DNA from 2 places in the Thioalkalivibrio sp. ALJ12 genome. Region 2 is predicted to be linked to the other one. Evidence: predicted binding sites of a transcription regulator. Region 2 holds the regulator's gene; the other holds the start of a gene.
What was found. The regulator FNR, encoded in region 2, switches genes on or off when oxygen is low (the NO sensors DNR and NnrR bind a similar motif). The targets are predictions, from matches to a motif close to TTGATNTANATCAA.

Region 1 (4,695 bases), on a different contig from region 2:
CGTAGGTCTTCTCCAGCCCCTTGATGTCCTTGTCCAGCAGCACGACGACCGCGCCTGCCGCCGCGCAGGCCTGCGCGATCGCACGTCCGATGCCCGCGGCCGCGCCGGTCACCAGGACCACGCGGTCGTTGAAGGCGCCCGGTTCCGGGCGATAGTCCAGCAGGGCGGGGATGTCGAGATCGGTCAAGGCAGCGTCTCCAGTAGCTTGTGGGCTGATTCTAATCCAGACCGCACGGCGGCTTCGAGGGTCGAGGGCAGGCCCGGGGTCACATAGTCGCCGGCCAGGAACAGTCCGGGCCAGGGGGTGCCGGCCACCGGGCGCAGTGCGTCCAGATCGACGCGGGCATCGATCGTGGCGCGTCTCTCGCACACGACATGACCGGTCTGGGGGATTCCCAGTTCGCGGAAGGTCCGTTCCAGTTCTTCCGCGACGCGACGCCAGCGCTCCTCCGCCGTCATCGCCGGCAGGTCGTCCGCGGTGGAGATCACGACGGCCAGCCAGTGCGGCTCGCCGGCCACCCGGCGGGGAATGAGCCATTGTCCGTGCTGGTCGATGAGCCCCTGTAGCGGCGGGCGTTCCAGGATCGGGCCGGGGTAGCGCAGGTACACCGTGCAGATGCTGCGCTCGCCCATGGCCACCAGGGCCCGATGGTGGGGTTGCAGCTCGGGGGCCTCGGGCAGGAGCCGAGCGGCCGCGCTGGGCGCGGTGGCGAGGATCACCGCGTTGGCATGGGTGACGCGATGGTTGCGGTCGCGGAGCTGGTAGCGGGCCTCCGTGCCCCCGGATTCGATGGCCACAATGCGCCGCCCGGTCTCGACCGTGGCGCCGCGTTCGCGCAGTTCGCGCAGGGCCGGTTCCGGGTACAGCGATCCCAGTGGCCGGGTCGGGATGAGCAGCCGGGCGTCGTCCGGCCCGTGGTTGAGGGCCAGACGCAGCACGTTCTGGAAGATCTGTGCCGAGGCGCTGCGGGTCGGCGTGTTCATGATCGCGAGGCACAGCGGTTCCCAGAGCTGGCGGATCAGCGTGTCCGGCTGATGCCGCGCCTGCAGCCATTCGAGTACGTCGAGGTCCTCGTCCAGCGGCCGATGCAGGATCGAGGCCGCCCCCAAAAGGGCCGGGAGGCGCCTGTGCAGCGGGGTGCCCGCGAGGCTTTGCCACAGGCCCCTGGCGAGGGCGGGCAGGCGTGGCGACCGGGGCTCCAGGGCAAAGGCCGGATGAGGGCGGCCCGGTGCATGCATGCGCAGGCCGAACGGCAGCGCCGCAAAGGCGCGGTCCGGTTCGGTGCCGACCGAGCGCAGTTGTTCCAGGGTGGCGTGACAGGCGCCGACCAGCACGTGCTGGCCGTTGTCCAGTAAGGCGCCATCGCGGTTCAGGCTGCGGGCCCGCCCGCCCGCGGTGGCGGCGGCCTCGATCAGGTGGACCGCGATGCCGGCCCGGGCCAGGGTCAGCGCGGCGGTCAGACCGGCCCAGCCGGCGCCGAGCACGACGACCGGATGCGATGCGGGAACGGCAGCCATGGGGCGGGCCGGTCAGCCCGCGCGGCGGTAGTCGCGCTTCAGGCGGCGCGCGGTGCGCCAGGCGATCCACAGCTTGCGGATCGGGGTCAGGCGGACGCGGTGCTCCAGCACGCGATAGCCGTCGTCCTGGATCTCGTCGAGCAGGGTGCGGTAGATCGCGGCCATGATCAGGCCCGGGCGCTGGGCGTAGCGGTCCTCGGCGGGCAGGTGCTCCTCCGCGCGCTGATAGTAGCGGCGGGCCCGTTCGGCCTGCTCGGCGAACAGGGCGCGGTGGCGGTCGTCTGTAACGTTAAGCTGGAATTCCTCGGGCTTTACGCCGTGCTTTTTCAGCTCGTCCAGCGGGATGTAGACCCGGCCGCGCATCGCGTCTTCGTGGACGTCGCGCAGGATGTTGGTCAGCTGCAGGGCCATCCCCAGGTCATGCGCGTATTTCAGCGTGCGCCGGTCCGAGAAGCCGAAGATATGGGCGGACAGGATCCCGACTACGCTGGCCGCGCGGTAGCAGTACAGCGACAGTGTGGTGAAGTCGGGATAGCTGTCGTAGTCGAGATCCATCTGCATGCCGTCGATGATCTCGTCGAAATACTCGCGGCTGAGATCGAACGGCGCCAGATGCGGTTGCAGGGCCTGGGTGATCGGGTGGCGCGGCTGATGGTCGAACAGACGCTCGATCTCCTCGCGCCACCACTGGAGCTTGGTGCGCGCCACGCTCTCCTCGCTGACCTCGTCGACGATGTCGTCCACCTCGCGGCAGAACGCGTACAGCGCGGTGATCGCACGGCGCCGGTCGGGTTCCAGGAACCGGAATGCGTAGTAGAAGCTGGAGCCGCTCTTCGCGGCCTTCTCCTCGCAATATTCGTCGGGGGACATACGCGCTCGGGATCGGGGTTCCGTCTTGGGACGGCAAGGCTAGCACAGCGGGGCCGGGATGCGGATGGCGGCGGTGATCGAAGCCACGTTTGACATACATCAACCGTACCCGGCTGGAGGCCGCGTAGGGTGGGGGTGTCAGGGTGGCGCAAGGGCCCGCCCTCCCGTTGCGGAGAGTCGTATGGAACAACGTCTGGTATTCGATCCCGAGGTGCTGCGCCGCTATGACGTGAGCGGACCTCGTTATACGTCCTACCCAACGGCTCCGCAGTTCCATGAGGGGTTTGACGCGCAGGCCTATGCGCGGGTGGCGCGGGCGACGAATGCCGAAGGTGAAGCGCGCCCGTTGTCGCTCTACGTCCACGTGCCCTTCTGCGACACGGTGTGTTTCTACTGTGCCTGCAACAAGGTGATTACCGGCAATTATCGGCGCGCGACGAGCTATCTCGACTCGCTGGAGCAGGAGATCGCCCTGCAGGGCGGGCTGTTCGATCGCGATCGGCCGGTACGCCAGCTGCACTTCGGGGGCGGGACGCCGACGTATCTGTCCGACGAGGACCTGACCCGGGTCATGAAGGCCCTGGGCCGGCATTTCACGCTGGAGACCGGTCCGGAGCGGGAATTCTCGATCGAGATTGATCCGCGTGCCGTGCGCCCCGGCACCCTGCCGCTCCTGGCGTCGCTGGGCTTCAACCGCATCAGTGTCGGGGTGCAGGATGTCGATCCGGCCGTGCAGAAGGCCGTCAACCGCATCCAGCCGTTCGAGGTCACCGAGCAGGCGGTACGCCAGGCGCGCGAGCAAGGCTTTACCTCCACCAACCTGGACCTGATCTACGGGCTGCCCCTGCAGACGGTCGACACGTTCTCCGCGACACTGGACCGCGTGCTGGAACTGCGCCCGGAACGGCTGGCCGTGTACAACTACGCGCACCTGCCGGAGCTGTTCAAGACGCAGCGCCAGATCCGCGACGGCGACCTCCCGCCGGCCACGGAGCGGCTCGCGATCCTTGAGATGACCATCCAGCGACTGACCGACGCGGGGTATGTGTACATCGGCATGGATCACTTTGCGCTGCCCGATGACGAACTCGCGATCGCCCAGCGCGCGGGCACACTGCAGCGAAACTTCCAGGGCTACTCGACGCGCGCGGAGTACGACCTCGTGGCACTGGGGCCGACCGCCATTGGCAAGGTCGGGGACAGCTACAGCCAGAATCTGCGCGAGGTCGATGCCTATCAGGAACGGCTGGCATCCGGCCGGCTGCCCGTGTTCCGCGGCCTGGAGCTGAGCGCGGATGACCGCCTGCGGCGCGCCGTGATCAGCGAGTTGATGTGTCACTCGAGGGTCGACTTCGGCGGCATCGAGGCCGCATTCGGCATCGACTTCCGGGAGACCTTTGGCGATGCCCTGGACCGTCTGGCCGAGATGGAGGCCGACGGCCTCGTCACCATCGGCAGCGACTGCCTGGAGGTCCAGCCACGCGGCCGGCTCCTGCTCCGCAACATCGCCATGGCCTTCGACGCCTACCTGAACCGCGAAGCGCAGCGCCGCTACTCCAAGGTCGTCTAGCTAGTGTTACGCCTGCGGCGGCGGGGGCGCAGGCTGTGGGCGAGGATGATCCAGGCGTCGCGGGCGCGCAGGCGCGGGCGGGCGAAGACGTCGTCCTGCTGGCGCAGGCGCCAGAGTACGCGGGCGCCGCCGTTGATGATGGCGCGGATCTCCAGGCCCATGCGTCCGCGCAGCATGCCGCCGAGCGGTGCCCCGGCGCGCAGCAGGCGATCGGCGCGTGCGTACTGGAACTGCATCAGGTTGCGTAACTGAAAGGTCGTCTGGCCGCCCGTGATCATCTCCTCGCTGACGCCGTACTGTGCCATCTCGTTCTGCGGCAGGTAGATCCGGTTGTTCTCGGTGATGTCCTGGTGCAGGTCCTGATAGAAGTTGATCAGCTGCAGGGCCGAGCAGACCGCGTCGGAGTAGCCGATCATCTCCTCGGTCGGGTTGCCGTCGAGGTACAGCATCAGCCGCCCGACCGGGTTGGCGGAGCGCCGGCAGTACTCCATGACCTCGCCAAAGGTGGTATAGCGCGTCTGTTCCAGATCCTGGATGAAGGCGTCGACCAGATCGACGAACGGGGCGGCGGGCAGGCTGAAGCGCTGCCGTGCATCGGCCAGCGCGATCCATTCCGGTTCGGATTCCGCGGCCGGGTCTTCGAGGATCTGCACGCGTTCCTGCATTGCGATCAGGTCGGCCCGCCGCTCGTCGACGGTGCGCTGATCCTCATCGGCGAGGTCGTCGGCATCGCGAGC
Region 2 (4,695 bases):
GAACAGCAGCTGGCGAACCTGCCCAATCCGGCGCAGCGCGCGATGCAGTTCAACCGCTCCACGCCGGGCTTGGGCACCTCCCTGGTTGGTATGAGCACGCCGGAACACCTGGACGACATGCTGGCGGTGATGCGCGAACCGCTGCTGGAGAAAAAGGCCTACCTCGGGATGTTCAAGAAGGCCGAGGAGTAAGCCGGAGTCTGGTCTTCCCCTTGTGGGAGCGTGCTTGCACGCGAAGCCCCTGCCAAAGCCGGATGCAGGCAGGGGCTTCGCCGGCAAGCCGGCTCCCACACACAGGGTCCCGGGCTCCGGCTGCAATAGCGAATTCATGCACAAGGGTATGTCATGCAGGTTGATCTGAAGGCCCTCGAATTCCCCGCGATCCAGCGTCTGCTGGAGCGCCTGACCGCGACGCCCTACGGCGCGGATGCCGCGCGCGGGCTGGAGCCGGCACCGAACCTGGATGCGGCGCGCGCACTGCAGACCGCGGTGACCGTTGCGCGCCAGCGTCTGGATGCCGGGACCCTGCCGCGTCTGGGGCAACTGCCGGACGTGCGCGCGGCGCTGCGCCAGGCGTCCAACCCCGGGGCTGCGCTGCCGGTGCAGGCCCTGCACAACCTCCAGACAATCATGCGTCAGGCCCGCGAGCTGGCGGATCAACTGGCGGACACCCCCGAGATCTATCCGGCGGACCTGAACAAGCTGTATCCGCCCGAGGGGCTGGAAGAGCGCCTGTCGGCGTGCCTGAACCCCGGCGGGTCGCTGCGCGAGGACGCGAGCCCCGCGTTGATCGAGGCCTTCGAGCAGCGTGGGCGCCTGCGCTACGAGGTCGAGGCGGTGGTGAAAAAGCGCCTGGCGGCCTCCGATGTCGCGCAAAAGGGCGAGGACGCGCTGAAGGTGCAGTGGCACCAGGAACGCGCGGTGATGGTGCTGCGTGGCGAGGCGGCCAATGCGGTCAAGGGTGTGCGTCGCGGCACCGCGATGGGCGGGCGCGACCAGATCGTCGAGCCGATCGAGGCGGTGCCGCTGAACAACCAGTTGGATACGGTCAACAGCCAGATCAATACCGAGCAGCAGCGCCTGCTGCGCGAGCTGACCGACGTGGTGCGCCAGTATGGCGAGCCGCTGGAACTGATGCTGACCGCACTGACCTGGATCGACCTGGCATCCGCCGCCGCGCAGCTATCCGCACAGATGAATGCCCATGCCCCGCGGTTGGAGGCGGAGGCCGGGGTGGAGCTGATCGAGGCCTACCACCCGCTGCTGCTGTTGCAGTTCGCCGAGGGCAACGGGCCGCAGCCGGTGCCTCTGTCGATCCGGCTGGATGGCGAGCAGCCCCTGTTGCTGATCACCGGGCCGAATACCGGCGGCAAGACGGTCGCGCTGAAGACGCTCGGGCTGCTGGTCACCATGGCCTGGTGCGGGCTGCATATCCCGGCCGAGCAGGACTGCCGCATCGGGCGCTTCGATCAGGTGATGGTCGATGTCGGCGACCATCAAAGCCTGTTCCACCACCTGTCCACGTTTGCCGGCCATGTGGAGGTTCTGAAGCGGATTCTTGATCACGCGGGGTCGGAGACCCTGATCCTGCTGGACGAGCTGGGTACGGGCACCGACCCCGACGAGGGCGCGGCACTGGCGATGGCGATGCTGGACGAGTTGCGTGCGCGTGGCACGCGCGGGATTGTGAATACCCACCTGGCGCCCCTGAAGGACTATGCCGCCCAGCACGCGGGCATCGTGAACGCCTCGATGCAGTTCGATGCCGAGACGCTGTCCCCGACCTACCGGCTGCTGATTGGCGAGCCGGGTGTGTCCTTTGGTCTTACGATTGCCGAGAAGAACGGGCTGCCGGCCCAGCTGGTTGCCCGTGCGCGCGAGCATTTCGCCGAACTCCCCACCGCCCAGGCCGGGGGCGATGCCGGCAAGGCGTGAGCCCCGAGCGAGGCGTTACCACATGAGGTCGTCGGGGACGACGTAGTCCTTGTACGGGTCGTCGGGATCGGGCTCGGAACCGCCGCTTTCCTCGGCCGGGATAACCAGCGGCCATTCGGCATCCCGCTCGCGGATCTTGTCCGCTATATCGCGCGGGATTACGCGGAACCCCTTGCTCGGGTGCAGCTCCAGGCCGGCCAGCGCCGCGCGGCCGTCGACCAGGCGCTTGCGGGTGTCCTCGGTCACCGGCAGGTGGCGGACCTGCCCGTCGAACTGGAAGTGATAGTCGATCGCGGCGTCGCCAGTGGGGATCGGGGCCAGGTGCTGGTTCACCAGCTCGCGAATCTGCGCCCGGCGCGCGCGGCGTTCGGCCTTTTCCTGCCGTTCCTGGTTCTTCTCCCGCGAGCGTTGGGCCTGCTCGGCTTGACGAGCCGCAGCGGCGCTAGCCTCGGCGTCGGCGGGCTTGCCCTTTTTCTTTTTCGGTTGTGTCTTCTGGGCCTTGTGCTTCTGGCTCTTGGCCTTGCGCACCTGTTTTTCGTCCACCAGTCCGGCCTTCAGGAGCTGATTGCGCAGATCGTCCGACATGCCGCTTGCCTGTAGAAAATGTGTCGGGAGGATAGCCCGAACCTCTGCTATGTGCAGCCGACGTGTGTAAGTTCGGGTAATCCGTCCAGGATCTCGGTCATGGGAAGGGTGGGAAACAGCAGGTGTAAACGCCGCGCAAGATCGGGGGTCGCAGCGGGATTGCCCAGCGCCTGCGTGCGCTGACACAGTCGCATCGCAGCCGTGCGCTCGCAAGCCAGCTCCAGCCCTTTCACGGCGTCGTACAGGGCTTGGCGTTGTCGCTCATCGGGGCTGTTGGGCTTGAGACGGCGGCGCAGGGCGCGCACGCGCGAGGTGGTTTGCTCGCGCCAGCGCGCGGCGGCCTGCATCAGCGCCTGCCAGTCGTGTGTGTGTACTCGCCGTGGGTACCACAGGGCGAACAGGGCGAGGATGGCATCGACGTCATGGGCGTCCTGCCAGTGCAGCAGGCGTTTCCGTGCGGGGGCGCAGGCCCATATCCGCAGGGCGAAATCCCAGAAGCAGTCGAAGTCGTGTGGCCGGGCGGCCTCAGGCACTACTGGCGGCGGGCGTAAAGGTCACGCCGGCGGTGCTGCGCAGGGTCGTCGGCTCGAGGATCTCGAGATCCCGGGTGTGCAGGTTGATTACGCCCTGGTTGCGCAGCTGTGTGAACAGGCGGCTGATGGTCTCCTGGGTCAGCCCCAGGTGGTTCGCGATGTCGGCGCGCGACATCGGGAGGTAGAAGCGCTCGGTGGACAGGCCCCGTGCACGATGCCGCTCCGACAGGGTGACGAGGAATGTGGCCAGGCGCTGCTCCGCCGTGCGCTGCCCGAGCAGGGCATGCAGGCTTTCGTCCTGAGCCAGCCCCTGGCTCATCACGTTCATCATGTGCTGGCGGAATGTCGGAAGCCTGCCGGCGAGGTCGTCCACATGGGTGTACGGGACTGCGCAGACACTGGTGGATTCGAGGGCGACCGCGCTGACCGGATGTTTTCTGGAGTGGATCGCATCCAGCCCCAGCAGATCGCCTGCGAGGGCGAAGCCGGTGATTTGCTCGGTACCGTCGTCGCCGATCAGAACGGTCTTCAACGCCCCGGTGCGTACGGCAAACAGGGTGTCGAAGCGCTCGCCCATGCCGAACAGCAAGGCCCCCTTTTCGATCGGACGGCGTTGCTGCACGATCTCGTCGAGTTGCCAGAGTTCGTTTTGTGGCAGCCCCATCGGCAGACAGAGCTGGCGCAGGGTGCAGTGTTCGCAGGCTTGGGTCGGGCGCAGTGTCATGTGCTCAGGTTAGCGGTTTTGCCATCGGTGAGGGAAGGTGTGTGAGGCCCCCGTATAGAGGTTGCCCGTATGAGGAATTCCGGTATTGTGAGTGTGGAACCTTTTGGAGTGGCAGGGATCAGCCAATTCAGAGGCTTGCGGCGGAGCGAGTGCGATATCTAGACTCTGTTTAATATAGCAGGCGATTCGCATGGGAAGGGACGCAATGATCGAACGGATGCTGAACGAATACATGCACCACGGCACGCTGATCCTGCGCGAGCCGGACGGGAGCGAGCGCCGTTTCGGGCAGGGGGCACCCGAGATCACGCTGCAGGTCCATGATCGGGCGGCCCTCAAGCGCATCGCGCGAGATCCCGGGTTTCAGCTGGGCGAAACCTATATGGACGGGCTCTGGTCGCCGGGTCCCGAGGGCATCCGGGTGTTTCTGGATGTGGCCATGCGCAACTTCGCGCCCAGATTCCAGCGTCGTGTGCACCCGCTGGTGTGCATGTTTCGCGCGGTCCTCGAGCAGGGCAACCGTATCGCGCGCAGCTACCAGAACATCTCCCATCATTACGACGTGGACGAGTGGCTGTTCCGCCGTTTTCTCGACGAAGGCATGTTCTACAGCTGTGCCTATTTCGAGCGCCCGGACATGACCCTGGAGGAGGCCCAGCAGGCCAAGTGCGCGATGCTGCGCAAGAAGCTGGTGCTGGAGCCCGGTCAGCGGGTGCTGGATATCGGCTGCGGCTGGGGTGGGCTGGCCTTTCACCTGGCCGAGAACGCCGATGTCCAGGTGGACGGAATCACCCTGTCCCGGGAGCAGCTGCGAGTGGCCCAGGCCGAGGCGAAGCGCCGCGGGCTGGACGATCGCGTGCGCTTTTTCTATCAGGACTACCGCGAACACGACGACCAGTACGACCGGATCGTCAGTGT

Region 1: the regulator FNR is predicted to act here: its motif matches at 2,478-2,491, upstream of hemN (oxygen-independent coproporphyrinogen III oxidase).

The regions. Positions count from the first base shown of each region.
Region 1 covers NZ_KB899539.1:145,189-149,883, forward strand. The annotation lists gene F467_RS0108060 (SDR family NAD(P)-dependent oxidoreductase) at 1-187, opposite strand, end outside; gene hpnE (hydroxysqualene dehydroxylase HpnE) at 184-1,518, opposite strand; gene hpnD (presqualene diphosphate synthase HpnD) at 1,531-2,388, opposite strand; gene hemN (oxygen-independent coproporphyrinogen III oxidase) at 2,570-3,958, shown strand; gene hpnC (squalene synthase HpnC) at 3,955-4,695, opposite strand, start outside.
Region 2 covers NZ_KB899538.1:1,308,950-1,313,644, forward strand. The annotation lists gene F467_RS0106250 (aldo/keto reductase) at 1-192, shown strand, start outside; gene F467_RS0106255 (DNA mismatch repair protein MutS) at 346-1,935, shown strand; gene F467_RS0106260 (DUF2058 domain-containing protein) at 1,951-2,520, opposite strand; gene F467_RS0106265 (TIGR02444 family protein) at 2,568-3,053, opposite strand; gene fnr (fumarate/nitrate reduction transcriptional regulator Fnr) at 3,046-3,777, opposite strand; gene F467_RS0106275 (cyclopropane-fatty-acyl-phospholipid synthase family protein) at 3,983-4,695, shown strand, end outside.